DNA from 2 places in the Sporosarcina sp. 6E9 genome. Region 2 is predicted to be linked to the other one. Evidence: predicted binding sites of a transcription regulator. Region 2 holds the regulator's gene; the other holds the start of a gene.
What was found. The regulator CtsR, encoded in region 2, represses protease genes until heat stress. The targets are predictions, from matches to a motif close to ATGGTCAATAAAGGTCAAACA.

Region 1 (8,325 bases), on a different contig from region 2:
AAAGACAATCATGTATTATTATTAAAGAAGCCGCGACGAGGCTGGTACGTAGCCCCAGGTGGGAAAATGGATTCTGGTGAATCTATATATGAAGCCGCGGTACGAGAGTTTACTGAGGAGACGGGAACAACACCGATTAACCCTCATTTAAAAGGCGTCTATACGATGATGATTAAAGACGACGCTGATAAAATTGTTAAGGACGAATGGATGCTTTATACATTCGTCGCTCATGACCTGGAAGGCGTTCCTTTTGAAACAACAACGGAAGGGAAACTTGACTGGCATCCTGTCGAAAGTTTACATACGCTTCCAATGGCCGAAGGAGATCGAACGAATTTATTGTTTGCAGTTTCTGAATCTGGAATGCAATACGGAACGTTCTATTACACGGAACAATTCAAGCTGTTAAACGAAAAGCTTCAAAAGTCTGTGGGAGGGGGATATTAAAATGACAGAAAATGAAAATGGTATAAACAATAACGATGTGGAACTTGTCATTATTACAGGTATGTCAGGCGCGGGGAAGACGGTTGCCATGCAAAGTTTTGAGGATCTCGGTTTTTATTGTATTGATAACTTGCCTCCGGAGTTGCTCGTGACTTTTCTTGATTTGATGATGAAATCAGACAATCCAATGCGACGGATTGCGGCTGTTATGGATACGCGCGGAGGTGATTTGTTTGATTCACTTATCGGTGCGTTTGATGACTTGTTAAATGCGGAAGGTGTGTCATCAAGAATATTATTCTTGGATGCAAATGATGAAGCGCTCGTTAAGCGTTACAAAGAAAGCAGGCGTTCACATCCACTTTCAGAAGGCGGTTTATTGCTAGAGGGTATTCGTAAAGAAAGACTGTTGCTTTCAGAGTTAAAAGGTCGCGCTCGTTCAATCTACGATACATCCGACTTACTCCCACGTGAATTAAGGGAGAAAATTATAGCGGAGTTTTCTTCTAGAACAGATTCTGTATTTACATTGAATTTTATATCCTTTGGATTCAAACATGGAATGCCAATTGATGCGGATGTTGTGTTCGATGTGCGTTTTCTACCGAATCCATTTTATATTAAAGAGTTAAAACCACAAACAGGACTTGATAAAGACGTATCTGAGTATGTTCTGAAGTGGGGCGAAACCCAAATTCTTCTTCAAAAGCTGACTGACCTGTTTAAGTTTCTAATTCCACAGTATAAAAACGAAGGAAAATCTCAAGTTATTATCGCGTTTGGATGTACTGGCGGACAACATCGTTCAGTAACACTTGCTGAATATTTTGGTGCCCATTTTGACGAGGAATATCGGACATTCATAACTCATCGGGATATCGAAAAGAGAAAGGGTTGACAGAATGCCGCACTCGGGGGAAAAAAAGAAGGTTGTAATTTTCGGTGGAGGAACCGGGCTGGCGACACTAGTTCGCGGATTGAAGAAATATCCAGTTGAAATTACAGCAGTTGTTACAGTTGCAGACGACGGCGGCAGTTCTGGCAGGCTACTCGATGAATATGATATACCACCTCCAGGAGATGTTCGTAATGTTATGGCTGCATTATCGGATGTAGAGCCACTAATCGAGAAGATGTTTCAATACAGATTTGCAAGTTCGAAAGATTTAAAAGGTCATTCTCTTGGAAATTTAATGCTTGCTGCGATGACGAATATTACTGGAGATTTTGCGCGTGCTGTGGAACAGATGAGTCATATATTAAATATCCAAGGAAAAGTTCTTCCAGCTGCTAATCAAAGAATTACATTACATGCGGAGCTGGAAGACGGGACAATCGTAACCGGAGAGTCGAAAATCCCAGTTTATGGTCGACGTATTCGTAAAGTGTACTTGTCTCCAACAGAAGTTAAGCCATTACCTGAGACAATCCAAGCACTTAGGAATGCCGATTTAGTGATTTTTGGTCCGGGAAGTTTATATACGAGCATATTACCGACAATACTTGTTCAAGCGATTCGCGATGCGGTAATGGAATGTTCGGCTAAAAAGGTGTATATTTGCAACTTGACGACGCAAGCTGGAGAAACTTTTGAATACTCGGCCTCAGAACATGTTAAAGCCCTATACGATCACGCGGGTGGGGCATTTATAGATACAGTCTTATTAAATACGACGGATTTTACTACACTCTATGAAGAAGGCGAATACAAAGGGCCGCCATCGCCTGTTGAACATGATATGGCGGAATTAGAAAAACTGGTCCCGAATGTCGTTAAAAGAGAAATTGCTACATTGATTGATGGTCAAATCCGCCACGAATCTAAAGAAGTTGCTTCATGGCTTATTCAATATATGGAAAGCACGGCAGGCAAGAAAAAGATGTGATTAACTGAGAAAGGAGAGGTGTCATGTCTTTCGCATCAAGAACTAAAAAGGAACTTACGCAAATCGAAGGGGAAGACTGTTGCACACGTTCGGAAGTCGCGGCATTTATCCGCATGAACGGCTCGGTATCTTTTTCAAATAAATCATTAAGTCTAGATGTCCAAACTGAAAATGCCGCGATTGCGCGGCGTCTCTATTCGAATTTAAGGCGTCTTTATCCATATAAAATTGAATTACTCGTAAGAAAAAAAATGCAATTGAAGAAAAATAATGTGTATATTTGCCGAATTCGTGAAGGTGCAAAACCGTTGCTTAAAGATTTACTTATTCTTACCGGAACTTTCGAATTTAAGAATGAGATTTCTCAGGAGTTAGTCAAAGATAAATGTTGCCAACGCGCGTATCTTCGGGGCGCATTTCTCGCGGGAGGATCGGTAAATAATCCGAAGACCTCATCCTATCATTTGGAGATATTCTCGATTTATAAGGAACACAGTGAAGCCCTTGTAGATTTGATGAATGAATTTCATTTGAATGCGAAATCAATTGAACGTAAAAATGGCTACATTGCTTATTTAAAAGAAGCTGAAAAGATATCCGATTTTTTAAGAATCGTCGGTGCGCACTCAGCGTTGATGAAATTTGAAGATATACGTATATTACGAGATATGCGTAATAGTGTAAATCGACTTGTTAACTGCGAAACAGCGAATATGAATAAAACGATTAGCGCAGCGCAACGACAAGTCGGGAATATCGAATACATTCAACGGACAATCGGATTGGATCAATTACCTGATAGGTTACAGGAAATCGCGCATTTACGCGTAGAACATCAAGACATCACGTTGAAGGAACTCGGAGAACTTGTTTCTGGTGCTTCGGTTAGTAAATCTGGCGTGAATCATCGATTAAGAAAAATAGAAGAAATTGCGGACAATCTTCGTAATGGCGAAATTGGCATTACGTAAGGTCACGTTACAAAGGAGTATGACTAAAGATGATGGAAAAAGAAGTAGAAGTCAAAATGAAGCCTGGGCTTCAAGCAAGGCAAGCGGCATTATTCGTGCAGGAAGCGAATCGATTTGCGGCGGATATCTTTTTGAAAAAAGATGACCGCCAAGTGAATGCAAAAAGTATCATGGGCATCATGAGTTTGGCGATTGCGCAAGGAACAAAAGTCACCCTGATGGCAAAGGGAAGTGATGAGGAGAAAGCGCTTTCGTCTCTTGCTGAACTAGTTGAGCGTGAAAAATAAGTTAAAATAAAACCGTCCCTCGTCTAATTAGCGAGAAACGGTTTTTGTTTTGGTTGAATATAAGAGAGGGGGTCTTGAAGTATCTGTTGAATTGCTTGAGTACCAGTATTTATGTAGGATAATGGTCCCGACTTGCAAGCAAAATCATTTAAGTGCAAGCAAATGCCGTTTAAGTGCAAGCAAACAACTTTCAACTGCAAGCAAATCGCATATAACTGCAACCAAAATTACTCGATATGACAATTAGCACCTAAGTCGCCTCGAATAAATAAAAATCAAAAAAATATAGAAGAAGCATTTTGAAATGCCCCTTCTATATTTAGCCTTACTTAATTCTTATTTGTTTTCTTTCATATCGCTGCGCGTGATGATGTGATCGATGAGACCATATTCTTTTGCGCGTTCAGCTGTCATGAAGTTATCGCGTTCTGTATCAGCTGCGATTACATCAATCGGTTGTCCTGTACGTTCAGCAAGGATTGTATTGAGCTTCTCGCGAAGGAATAGAATTCGTTTCGCAGCAATCTCAATCTCCGTTGCTTGCCCTTGTGCACCGCCAAGTGGTTGGTGAATCATGACTTCAGCATTCGGTAAAGCGTATCGTTTACCTTTAGTACCGGCCGCTAGAAGGAATGCACCCATCGATGCTGACATTCCAATACAGATTGTTTGGATATCAGGTTTAATGAATTGCATCGTATCGAAAATTGCCATACCGGCTGTGATGCTTCCACCCGGGCTATTAATGTAGATTGAAATGTCTTTTTCTGGATCCTCTGCCTCAAGGAATAGAAGCTGAGCAACAAGCGAGTTCGCAACATTATCATCAATTGCGCTTCCGAGCATGATAATCCGGTCTTTCAACAAACGGGAGTAGATATCATAAGCACGTTCCCCGCGGCTTGTTTGTTCAATTACTGTAGGTATTAACATAATAATTCCTCCTTAATTCAACTGTACTTGTATCATAACATAGCATGGTCAATAAAGGTCAAATTTAAAGCTTCATAAAAAAACCTTGCATTTTTATGTAATCATTAGTACAATCTATAATGTTGCTGTGAAAGTAACAATACCATTTTGTCCTCGTGGTGCAATGGATAGCACGTAAGCCTCCGAAGCTTAAAATGTGGGTTCGACTCCCGCCGAGGGCGTAATTATTTGCTAGTGCATTTGTTGTTATGGGTTAACGTAAAAATATTATACAGACTAGACTCTAAACTCTTATTTGATATACGTGTACGTACGTAATCAAATAAGAGTTTTTGTGTGCCGAAAATCCTTGATTCTTCATCAGAAAAGGTTTTAATCAAACAACTAGTTATGCTGGGATTGTTTTCGAAGTTAAGCACTGACGTGGATCTTCTGTGGTGATTGACATAGTTATAGAAGTGGCGTAATATGGTCAATCTACATAAACAGCATAAATAGAAAATGTTTGTGAACTGAACAAAAATACTTTTTAGTGTGATGTCATAAGCATCAACCATTATAGGTATTAAAAATCAAGTTAAAGAGAATGGAGATTTTGCATGAAACCAAAAAAGTCGACAACGGACTGGCCCGTACTGATTATTAGCGGGGGACTATTATTAGTTTTTGTTCTTGCGTCGCTTATAAATACAGAATTCGTCACAAATGCAGTGAATGTTTCATTTGCGGTAGCAATAAAATACTTTGGGGCATTTTGGCAAGTCGTGCTTCTAGGCACTTTTTTCGTTGCGATTGGCATAGCGATTTCTAGTTATGGAAAAGTACGTCTAGGTATGATTGATAAACCTCAAATAGGAAAGTTTAAATGGATAGCGATGATTATGACAACGCTACTGGCTGGCGGGGGTGTGTTTTGGGCTGCCGCTGAACCTATGCATCATTTTATCAGTACGCCACCTACATTTGATGGCATTCAATCAAGCACTATAGATGCAATCATACCAGCACTTGCACAAAGCTATTTGCACTGGGGTTTTCTTGCTTGGGCAATACTTGGGACATTGAGCACAATCGTCTTAATGTATGCACATTATCATAGGGGAATGCCTTTAAAACCACGGTCCCTACTTTATCCTATTTTTGGTGAAAAAATCATGAAAAATAGTATGCTCGGTACGGCAGTGGATGCTTTTTCCATTATTTCTGTTGCAGCTGGAACAATAGGACCAATCGGTTTTCTAGGGCTGCAAGCGGCATATGGGATGGAAGCGATAATTGGGGTTCCGAATAACATGGTAACGCAAATCCTTATTATTGTAGGCGTCGTGGCAATTGCGACAATTTCTGCTATCACTGGCCTACGCAAGGGAATTCAATTTTTAAGTAATTTAAATATAATTTTAACGCTAATTTTAATGGTTTTTGTTTTGTTACTTGGACCAGGTGGCTTTATTATTGATATGTTTCTATCTTCATCAGGTGTTCATCTTCAAGAGTTTATTCGCATAAGTACTTTCCGTGGTGACTCTGAGTGGCTTGGTATCTGGACAATATTCTTTTGGGGTTGGTTTTTAGGTTATGGTCCAATGATGGGTATTTTCATATCAACGATTTCACGAGGAAGAACAATAAGAGAACTTGTTGTAGCAATTGCTATTATTGCACCAATCGTGACCTGTTTCTGGTTTACCGTAGTCGGAGGATCTGGTATTTTCTATGAGCTGCTTCAGCCAGGTATTATTTCAGATGCACTGAATAGTTCAGGAATGCCAGCTGCTATGATTGCGATAACGCAGCAACTACCCCTAAGCGTTATTATGGCACCCGCATTTTTAATTGTCACGATATTATTTGTAGTGACTACAGGTGATTCGATGTCCTATACAATTTCGGTAGCGATTACGGGTGACGGTAGCCCGCCGAAGAGTATGCGTGTTTTTTGGGCAATCATCATGGGCTCGGTGGCAATTGTATTGCTAGCAATTGGTGAGGGAAGTATCGGTGCGATTCAGTCGTTTATAGTTGTAGCAGCTGTTCCTGTATCGTTTATATTATTACCGTTGATATGGACCGCACCCAAGGTTGCAGGTATATTGGCTCGGGAACAATTTATTCGGAAAAATGATTCCAAAAATGAATCTGTATAATTATTGAGAGAAACAATATTAAGTACTTGCAAACGTTAATTTTTAACGTTTGCAGGTACTTTTTTTATTTTACAAAAGTATTTGACGTGCTTTCGGTAATCTGCAATTGATATAAAACATGTTTTGTAGCCATTACTTCTTTAATCACAGCCCATAATTTAATATTTAAAAATTCAATTGTACTATTCTAATAAATTTGATAGTCTTATATATACTTGATGATTTTTGTCTATTAAATTAATTCAGAAATGAATGACTTGGGGGTGGTCTTGTGAATATTTATGTGTCAGTTGATATGGAAGGAATTACGGGATTGCCTGATCACACATTTGTCGATTCAGCGAAACATAATTATGAACGATCTCGGCGGATTATGACGAATGAAGCAAATGCCATTATCCGGTCAGCATTTGAAAATGGGGCAAATAAAGTCCTCGTCAATGACAGTCATTCTAAAATGAATAATCTACTGGTGGAAGATATTCATCCAGAAGCGGATTTAATCACGGGGGATTTGAAACCGCTTTCGATGGTTCAGTCGATAGATTCTACATTTGACGGGGCAATTTTTGCAGGCTATCACGCTCGTGCGGGACAACCTGGCGTCATGAGCCATTCGATGATTTTTGGGGTTCGGAATATGTATATCAATGATGTTGCCATAGGGGAGCTTGGCTTTAACGCTTATGTTGCAGGCTATTTTGGTGTACCTGTCATTATGGTCGCTGGAGATGACGGGGCTTGTCGTGAAGCAAAGGCATTGATACCTGGAATTGTCACTGCGGCCGTCAAACAATCCATTTCCAGGTCTGCCGTCCAAACACTGCATCCGACAAAAGCGCATGCGCTACTGGAAGAGACGACGAGTGAAGCGATAGCGAAACAACATACCATTCAACCGCTCGTACCTCCCGAAAACCCGATTCTCCGGATTGAATTTAATAATTACGGGCAAGCGGAATGGGCTGCGTTGATGCCGGGCTGTGAAATTGAAGCAGGAACAACGATTGTGAAATATGAAGCAAAAGACATCATTGAAGCATATAGAGCGATGCTTGTCATGATTGAGCTGGCATTGCAGACGAAGTTTTGTTAAGGGGGAAATGTGCATGGCTAAATACATAGTTAAGAGATTCCTTATGATGATTGCGACAATCTTTATCATTTCCACATTAACATTTTTCTTAATGCACTCATTACCAGGATCACCGTTCGATGAGGAACGGACTTCGAATCCTACCATTCAAGCGAATCTTGAAAAGTTTTACAAACTCGATCAACCGATTGGCGTGCAATACGTATATTATTTGAAATCAATTGTTACGTTCGATTTTGGGCCTTCGATTAAGAAACCGAATGAGACCGTAAATAGCTTGCTGGCTAGGGGGTTCCCGATTTCATTTGAACTCGGGATTATAACGATACTTGTAGCAGTCGTATCGGGCATTATCTTAGGGACCTTTGCTGCACTCAGGCATAACGGGATTATCGATTATTTTGCAATGGCATTCGCCGTCGTCGGTATTTCTGTTCCTAACTTCGTGCTAGCGACGTTATTAATTCAACAAGTGGCGGTGAACTGGGAGTTGCTTCCGACAGCGACATGGAGCAGCCCGCTTCATATGATCTTGCCGACGCTAGCACTGGCAAC
Region 2 (8,325 bases):
AATGCGGTTGAAATGGATCAGAAAGTGGAAATTACTGCTTTCGATGAAACGAAGACACCGGCCAGCGTACCGCCTAAGTTCGCGCGGAACAAAATGAAGAAAGCGTTCGGGCAAGTTCCGAATACGAGTTACTATGAACTTGGCAACTTGCAAATCCAGAAGGTGGGCGATGATTTCGTCTATATCGCGCCTGTTGAATTCTCAGGGTTCTTCAAATGGTGGAGCGCGAAAACGACACCTGGATACTTTACGATGAGTGCGACCGATTCGGCAGACAATCCAAAGTTTGTGAAAGCTGAAATGGTGTACACCCCGTCCTCCTTTTTTGGTAAGAATGTGGAGCGACGCATCCGAATGGCCATGCCGGACTTAATCTTTTACGGTGATGTTCAGTTGGAAGTCGACGATGAAGGTAAACCACATTACATTCGTTCATACGGAGAATTTATAACCGCACGTAACGGTTTTGATGTCAAAGGAATTGTCATGCTTGATCCGGCAACGGGCGATATTGAAAAGTTCGCAATTTCTGAAGTGCCCGCATTTATTAACGGTGCAGTTTCTCCGGAAGCCGTAAGTCTGCAAAACAGCTATTTCGGGAATTATATTCATGGTTTTTGGAATTCGATTGTCGGTAAAAAAGATGTAAAACTCCCTTCAGATGAAGGAACAGAAGCAAATGTGAGTCCGATATTTGATGAGGAAGGTCATATGTATTACTTCACAGACTTTACGAGTCCGAAAGAAGGCGTAGATTCGATGTTGGGCTATGCGCTAACGGATGGTCGTACAGGGAAGGCGACTTACTACACTGGAAATCTCGAAGAGTCGTATATGGATTCGCAAGGTGCGCTTCAAATTATCGAGAAGAAATTTATTGAGAAGAAATGGTCTGGCGAAATGCCGGTTCTATATAATTTTTACGGCGAAGCGAGTTGGCTGACGCCAGTTCTAGACTCGAACGGATTTTTACAAAACTACTTTATCGTATCGGCGGCAAATCCAGAAATATCCGTGTATGGAAACACGCCAAATGAAGCATTGAAACTTTATAAAACAGCACTTCAGCGAGGCGGAAGCACAGTGGATGGAAGTTCGAATGCAGAAGAGGCCAAAGCAGCAATTACTGTCGTCCGTGTGTTTAAAGAGCGTGTCGGGGACTTTACATTAGTGTCGATTTTTGCAAATGATGGTCGAAACTTTCTCGTATCCTCTGAAGTCGAACCTCTCGCGATTTATATTCAAGAAGGCGATAAGCTGGTCTTGACCTATTTAGAGACTGGGGAGCAATTTTTACCGGTTAGGGAATTGACGAATACGAGTGTGAAATAATAAGAAGTGGGCTTCCCGGTTGATGGGAAGTCCTTTTTTTAATGGTTTTCGTTTTGGGCGTCGTGTTCGACAACGAAGTCCTCTCCCCGCCGCATGAATTCCGCGCCTTTCCCGAAGTCCTCCCTCTGCTGCGCGAACTCAGCGCAAACTTCGACCAAGTCCTCTCCTCGCCGTTTGAATTCCGCGCGTTTCCCGAAGTCCTCTCTTTGCCGCGCGAACACAGCGCAATCTTCGACCAAGTCCTCTCCTGACCGCTTGAACTCCGCGCCTCCCAAACTCCTCTCTACAACCGCCCAACTCCGCGCAATCGGAACCGAACCCCTCTCTACATCTCGTAAAATCCGCGACACGACAATCAAATGTCTAAACGCTACCCTTATACGCCGATACTTATCTAGATCGCCAAACCCAATGCAAATCAATTGCGAATCAGTAATTTCGATTGTACAATTAAGTCAAAGATAGTCAAAGTCAATGCCTAATCGCCCGTGATGAAAGAGGTGAGGACGTGCGAAATATTTCTGATATTATTGAAGGGTATTTAAAAGCGATTATCGAAAGTGAACAGAATGGCATTATTGAAATTAAGCGCAATGAAGTTGCGGAGAAATTTCAATGCGTACCATCGCAAATCAATTACGTGATCAATACCCGTTTTACAGCAGAGCGTGGGTATGCCGTTGAATCGAAACGTGGCGGCGGAGGTTATATTCGTATCTTCCGTGTACGGCCAAACAGTCGTAAAGAATTAATCGAGCATATTCTAGCGGGTCTGGACGGCGGTGCTTCGCATACGATGGCGCTGGATGTCGTGTATCGGCTCATCGATGAAGAAGTGATATCTGAGCGTGAATCTAAGTTGATTCTGGCTGCGGTCGATCGAACGACCATCCGTATTCCGCTTCCGGAACGCGATGAAATTCGGGCTCGTATTTTACGCGCAATGCTCATAACGCTAATTTATGAACAGCTATAAGAAGACTAATTGGTAACCAAACAAAAGTGAGGTGGCACACTATGATTTGTGAAAACTGTAAAGAACGACCCGCTTCCGTCATCATTAAAAAAGGATATATAGGTGAGGCCGTCGAACGCCACTTATGTGAGAAGTGTGCATTCCAATCGGAAACGTTTCATTTCGATCCAAATAATGAACCGTTATCGATTCAGCAATTCTTATCTCAATGGTTCGGTGGAACGGAGCCATTCAAAACGGAGCAGCAACAAGCGCGTGGCAATCAATTTGGAAATATCGAATGCCCTGGTTGCAACTTGACGTTTTCCAAGTTTCTCGACATCGGGAAATTTGGCTGTGCAACCTGTTATGACACATTTAGGCAACATGTACCGAATGTATTTGGCAAACTGCATAGTGGTCACACAACCCATACGGGGAAAATACCTGTTTCATTTAACAAAGTTTACGCGATCAAACGAAAAGTGGAAGAAGTGCGTGCGAAAATGCAGGTTGCTGTAGCGGAAGAACGATTTGAAGAAGCGGCCGCTTTACGCGATGAGGCAAATGAACTCCAAAAGCAGCTTGCGCATGGAGGTGAAGAACGCAATGTCGATTGAGAAATTCATTCAAAACGCAGCGACAGGTTGGATGACAGCTCACGGTGAAAACTCTGATATTGTACTCTCCACACGCATTCGATTGGCCCGGAATTTAAGGGGTTATAGGTTTCCGATTGCCGCCAATGACGATGAAGCTTTAGCCGTGGATAAAATCGTTGCAGGAACTTTGTTGGATGACGACGAAGATGATTATACCTATTCTAGAATGTCCGAACTATCCTCATTGGACCGTGAAGTGCTCGTGGAGAAACATTTGGTTAGTCCGCATCTGACAAACCCCAAACGACACGGCGCAGTCTTATTGTCATCGGATGAGTCGATAAGTGTCATGGTCAATGAAGAAGATCATATTCGAATTCAATGCATTTATCCTGGGTTGCAGTTGGAAGAGGCGTTTAATCAAGCCAACCGCGTTGACGACATTTTAGAAAAGGAATTACCATATGCATTCGATGAAGACTTCGGTTATTTAACGAGTTGCCCATCAAATACGGGGACCGGAATGCGGGCTTCTGTCATGATGCATTTGCCTGCCTTGACAATCACGAAACAAATTGACCGAATCATCCCTGCTATCGGGCGTTTAGGTTTGGTCGTTCGGGGAAGTTATGGTGAAGGCAGCAAGGCGCTAGGCAATGTTTATCAAGTGTCCAATCAAGTAACGCTAGGGAAAACTGAAGCTGACATTCTGGAGGACCTGGGCAATATTACGTCGCATCTCCTGGCCCATGAGCGCAGGGCTAGAAAGTTATTGGTGGAAAAGTCGCAAATCGCGCTGGAAAACCGCTTGTTTCGCTCGCTCGGGACGCTCGTCTATTCAAGATTATTGCAAACGGGCGAAGCTGCTCGTTGCTTATCGGATGTGCGGCTAGGCATCGATTTAGGCATTATCAAAGACGTGGATATGACCATTCTCAATGAGCTCATGATTTTCATGCAACCGGGTTTTCTTCAGCAATTTGCTCAAACGGACTTAACACAAGAAGAACGGGATATCTTCAGGGCAAAACTCTTTCGTGAACGACTTGCCATCGACGGTTCTCGACCGTCTGCTGAAAAAGGAACGGAAGAATAGGCAATAATTTTGTACCTGACATTTCATTGAAGTATAATTAGTCAAATTAGGTCAAGGACAGTGTGATGGGGCCTTTTTTGTAAAGATTTATTTATTTTCGTTTAACGACGTATAAGGTTGTGGAATAGATTATATATAGTAGAAGGAGAGGACTGAATGATGATGTTTAACCGATTTACACAACGAGCACAAAAAGTGTTGCAACTTGCCCAAGAAGAAGCGATTCGCATGAAACACGAGTCCATTGGTACAGAGCATATTTTGCTTGGCCTTATTCGCGAGGGTGGGGGGATCGCAGCGAAAGCACTAGAAGCAATCGATGTCAGTTTTGTAACGATTGAAGAAGGTGTCAATAAGCTTGTGGGATCCGGCACAAAAGACGTTGGTCCTATCGTTCACTATACGCCGCGTGCGAAAAGAGTAATTGAACTATCAGTTGATGAATCAAGGAAGTTAAATCATTCATATATCGGAACAGAACACATTCTGCTAGCGCTTATCCGTGAAGGTGAAGGCGTAGCGGCGCGTGTGCTAAGCAATGCCGGTGTCAGTCTTAACAAAGCACGCCAGCAAGTATTGCAATTGCTGGGAACTACCGAAAGTTCAAGCGGTTCAACTACCAACGCTTCTGCTTCTGCTGCAACACCGACATTAGATGGACTTGCGCGTGACTTAACGGAAGTGGCCCGTGAAGGACAACTAGACCCTGTGATTGGGAGAAGTAATGAGATTACGCGTGTTATTGAAGTACTCGCACGCCGCACGAAAAACAATCCGGTGCTAATTGGAGAACCGGGTGTTGGTAAAACGGCGATTGCAGAAGGGCTTGCGCAGCAAGTCGTGAACAATGAAGTGCCGGAAATTCTTCGCGATAAACGCGTGATGACGCTTGATATGGGGACGGTCGTTGCGGGTACGAAATACCGCGGTGAATTTGAAGACCGCATGAAAAAAGTAATGGAAGAAATTCGCCAAGCGGGCAACGTTATTTTATTCATTGATGAACTTCATACGCTTATCGGGGCAGGCGGCGCAGAAGGTGCCATCGATGCATCGAATATTTTGAAACCATCCCTTGCGCGCGGAGAACTCCAATGTATCGGTGCGACAACGCTTGATGAATACCGTAAATACATTGAAAAAGATGCAGCGCTTGAAAGACGTTTTCAACCGATTCAAGTTGACGAACCATCTGTCGAGGAATCGATTCAAATTCTTAAAGGGTTGCGCGACCGTTACGAGGCGCATCACCGCGTGAAAATCACAGATGAAGCAATCGATGCTGCAGCGAAAATGTCAGATCGATATATCTCGGACAGATTCCTGCCGGACAAAGCGATTGATTTAATTGATGAAGCGGGTTCGAAAGTGCGATTACGTTCATACACAACACCGCCGAACTTGAAAGAACTTGAAACGAAATTAGAAGCCATTCGGTCCGAAAAAAATGAAGCTGTTCAAAGTCAAGAGTTTGAAAAAGCTGCTTCGTTCCGCGACAAGGAACAGAAGATGAAAGATGAACTCGATAAAACGAAAAAAGCTTGGAAAGAAGAACAAGGCAAGACGGAATCGAAAGTAACCGTAAATGACATCGCACAAGTCGTCGCCATGTGGACTGGTATTCCAGTATCCAAAATCGCTGAAACTGAGTCGATTAAGTTACTGAAAATGGAAGACACATTGCACGAGCGTGTAATTGGTCAGGCGGAAGCTGTCACAGCCATCTCTAAAGCGATCCGACGCGCGCGTGCGGGGCTTAAAGATCCGAAACGACCAATTGGTTCATTTATTTTCCTAGGGCCTACAGGGGTCGGGAAAACAGAACTGGCAAGGGCGCTAGCGGAAACAATGTTCGGCGATGAAGATGCGATGATTCGTGTCGACATGTCCGAATATATGGAGAAGCATTCGACTTCTCGTCTAGTCGGTTCACCTCCGGGTTATGTCGGTCACGATGACGGCGGCCAATTAACCGAGCAAGTTCGTCGCAAACCGTATTCCGTTATTTTGCTTGATGAAATTGAAAAAGCACATCCAGATGTCTTTAACATTCTTCTTCAAGTATTAGAAGACGGTCGATTAACGGATTCAAAAGGCCGTACCGTCGATTTCAGAAACACTGTTGTGATTATGACATCTAACGTAGGTGCGGATGCCCTTAAGAAGAACCGTTATGTCGGCTTTAATCTACAAGATTCCGATCATAACTATGAGGGCATGAAATCAACGATGTTAGAAGAGTTGAAGAAAACATTCCGTCCTGAGTTCTTGAACCGCGTTGACGAAATGATTGTCTTCCACTCACTTGAAAAAGAACACTTGCGTAAAATCGTTACGCTTATGGCAAACGAATTATCAAATCGTCTACAAGAACAAGATATTGTGCTTGAATTAACAGACGCTGCGAAACTGAAGATTTCCGAAGTTGGTTACGACCCAGAATATGGTGCGCGACCATTACGCCGCGCGCTTCAAAAACATATCGAAGACAGGTTATCTGAAGAACTCCTAAAGGGAATGATTCTAACGGGTGGTAAAGTCGTCGTCGATGTCGAAAATGACGAATTTGTCGTACAAACAAAAGATGCCGTCGAATCAAAAGAAGAAGTTATCGCAGAAAAATAATGGTGGAAATAGGATAGTCCCCCGTCAGAACGTTTGGCGGTCTAGGACTGTCCTTTCCCTCTTTGGAGGTAAATATGTCAAAACGAAAGTCGAAATTCATGTGTAAAGATTGTGGCTATGAATCTCCTAAATGGATGGGCCGTTGCCCAGGCTGCGGTGAATGGAACACAATGAATGAAGAAATAGAAGTGGTTAGTAAAGGCCCTCGCGGCGCTTTCCAACACTCCGAAAACGTGCGTCAAAAAGCCATGCCAATCAGTAAAATCGAAACAAATGCAGAGCCCCGTGTCGAAACCGATTTAGGTGAATTAAACCGAGTTCTTGGGGGCGGAATCGTACCAGGTTCTCTTCTTCTAACTGCCGGTGATCCGGGTATTGGTAAGTCAACGCTTCTCCTTCAAGTATCCTCGCTTCTCGCGAATGCAGGCCATCGTGTTTTGTATATCTCAGGTGAAGAGTCGATTCGCCAAACGAAATTGCGAGCGGAACGACTGGGTGTTTTATCGGATGAACTTTACATATACGCTGAAACTGATTTGGAGCAAATCCATCACACAATCGAAGAAGTAAAACCAAAGTTTGTCATCGTTGACTCTATCCAGACGATTCATCATCCAGAAGTGAAATCAGCACCGGGAAGCATTACGCAAGTGCGTGAATGTACAGCTGAGCTCATGCGCATCGCGAAGACGCAAAATATCGCGATATTTCTCGTAGGGCATGTAACCAAAGACGGCCAAATAGCGGGTCCGCGAATACTTGAACATATGGTAGATACGGTTCTTTACTTTGAAGGGGAACGTCATCATACCTATCGGATTTTGCGGAGCGTGAAAAACCGATTTGGTTCAACAAATGAAATTGCGATTTTTGAGATGTTGCAATCTGGATTAAAAGAAGTTCTTAACCCTTCCGAGTTATTCCTACGCGAAAGATCGCAAGGCGGTGCGGGGTCAACGGTTGTTGCTTCGATGGAGGGAACCAGGCCGATTCTTGTTGAAATACAAGCGCTTGTGACACCATCCAGTTTTAATTATCCTAAACGGATGGCGACTGGGCTGGACCAAAACCGAGTCTCTCTATTAATGGCGGTTTTAGAGAAGCGGATGGGGATGTTATTACAAGCGCAAGATGCCTATATTAAAGTTGCAGGCGGTGTAAAGTTAGATGAGCCGGCAATCGATCTTGCGGTTTTAGTCAGCATCGTATCTAGTTACCGCGATACTGCAGCGGGTTTATCTGACTGCTTTATTGGCGAAGTTGGATTGACTGGCGAAGTTCGGCGTGTTTCACGAATTGAACAACGAGTCTCCGAAGCTGCCAAACTAGGATTTGAACGGGCGATCGTTCCCCAGTCAAATTTAGGCGGCTGGGATTATCCAAAAGGAATTCAAGTGATTGGCGTCGAAACAGTTAGTGATGCTTTGAAGGTCGGATTTACAAAATAGGGACTACTTGTTAGTCCCTAGATTTACTTGCTTGAAATTAGGGCAATATGCACATGCTAGACAGTGAGTGTTCATTTACCGAGTTAAATTAGTCACATTTAGATGGATTAGCTAGGTTATAGAAGGCGGGTGGTAGGGAATACATGTATAATTAAAGATAGGGAGGTGTTTTATAATGTTGAAAAGAGTTGTTCAGCTTTCATTTTTACTTATTGGAGGTACGCTCGGGGTTTTATTTCTACCGGAATTATTCTCATTATTTACTTT

Region 1: clpP (ATP-dependent Clp endopeptidase proteolytic subunit ClpP) is a predicted target of CtsR. The motif match lies at 4,572-4,592, and genes of this name have one in related genera.

What each region holds. Positions count from the first base shown of each region.
Region 1 is NZ_JAGEMN010000004.1:136,498-144,822, reverse strand. Features, by position in the region: gene J4G36_RS15155 (NUDIX domain-containing protein) at 1-450, shown strand, start outside; gene rapZ (RNase adapter RapZ) at 452-1,348, shown strand; gene J4G36_RS15145 (gluconeogenesis factor YvcK family protein) at 1,353-2,336, shown strand; gene whiA (DNA-binding protein WhiA) at 2,360-3,307, shown strand; gene J4G36_RS15135 (HPr family phosphocarrier protein) at 3,337-3,594, shown strand; gene clpP (ATP-dependent Clp endopeptidase proteolytic subunit ClpP) at 3,931-4,530, opposite strand; tRNA gene J4G36_RS15125 (tRNA-Arg) at 4,677-4,748, shown strand; gene J4G36_RS15120 (BCCT family transporter) at 5,127-6,674, shown strand; gene J4G36_RS15115 (M55 family metallopeptidase) at 6,946-7,770, shown strand; gene J4G36_RS15110 (ABC transporter permease) at 7,784-8,325, shown strand, end outside.
Region 2 is NZ_JAGEMN010000003.1:258,398-266,722, reverse strand. Features, by position in the region: gene J4G36_RS14450 (hypothetical protein) at 1-1,332, shown strand, start outside; gene J4G36_RS14445 (hypothetical protein) at 1,374-1,583, shown strand; gene J4G36_RS14440 (CtsR family transcriptional regulator) at 1,841-2,308, shown strand; gene J4G36_RS14435 (UvrB/UvrC motif-containing protein) at 2,350-2,907, shown strand; gene mcsB (protein-arginine kinase McsB) at 2,897-3,985, shown strand; gene J4G36_RS14425 (ATP-dependent Clp protease ATP-binding subunit) at 4,145-6,610, shown strand; gene radA (DNA repair protein RadA) at 6,685-8,058, shown strand; gene J4G36_RS14415 (PIN/TRAM domain-containing protein) at 8,234-8,325, shown strand, end outside.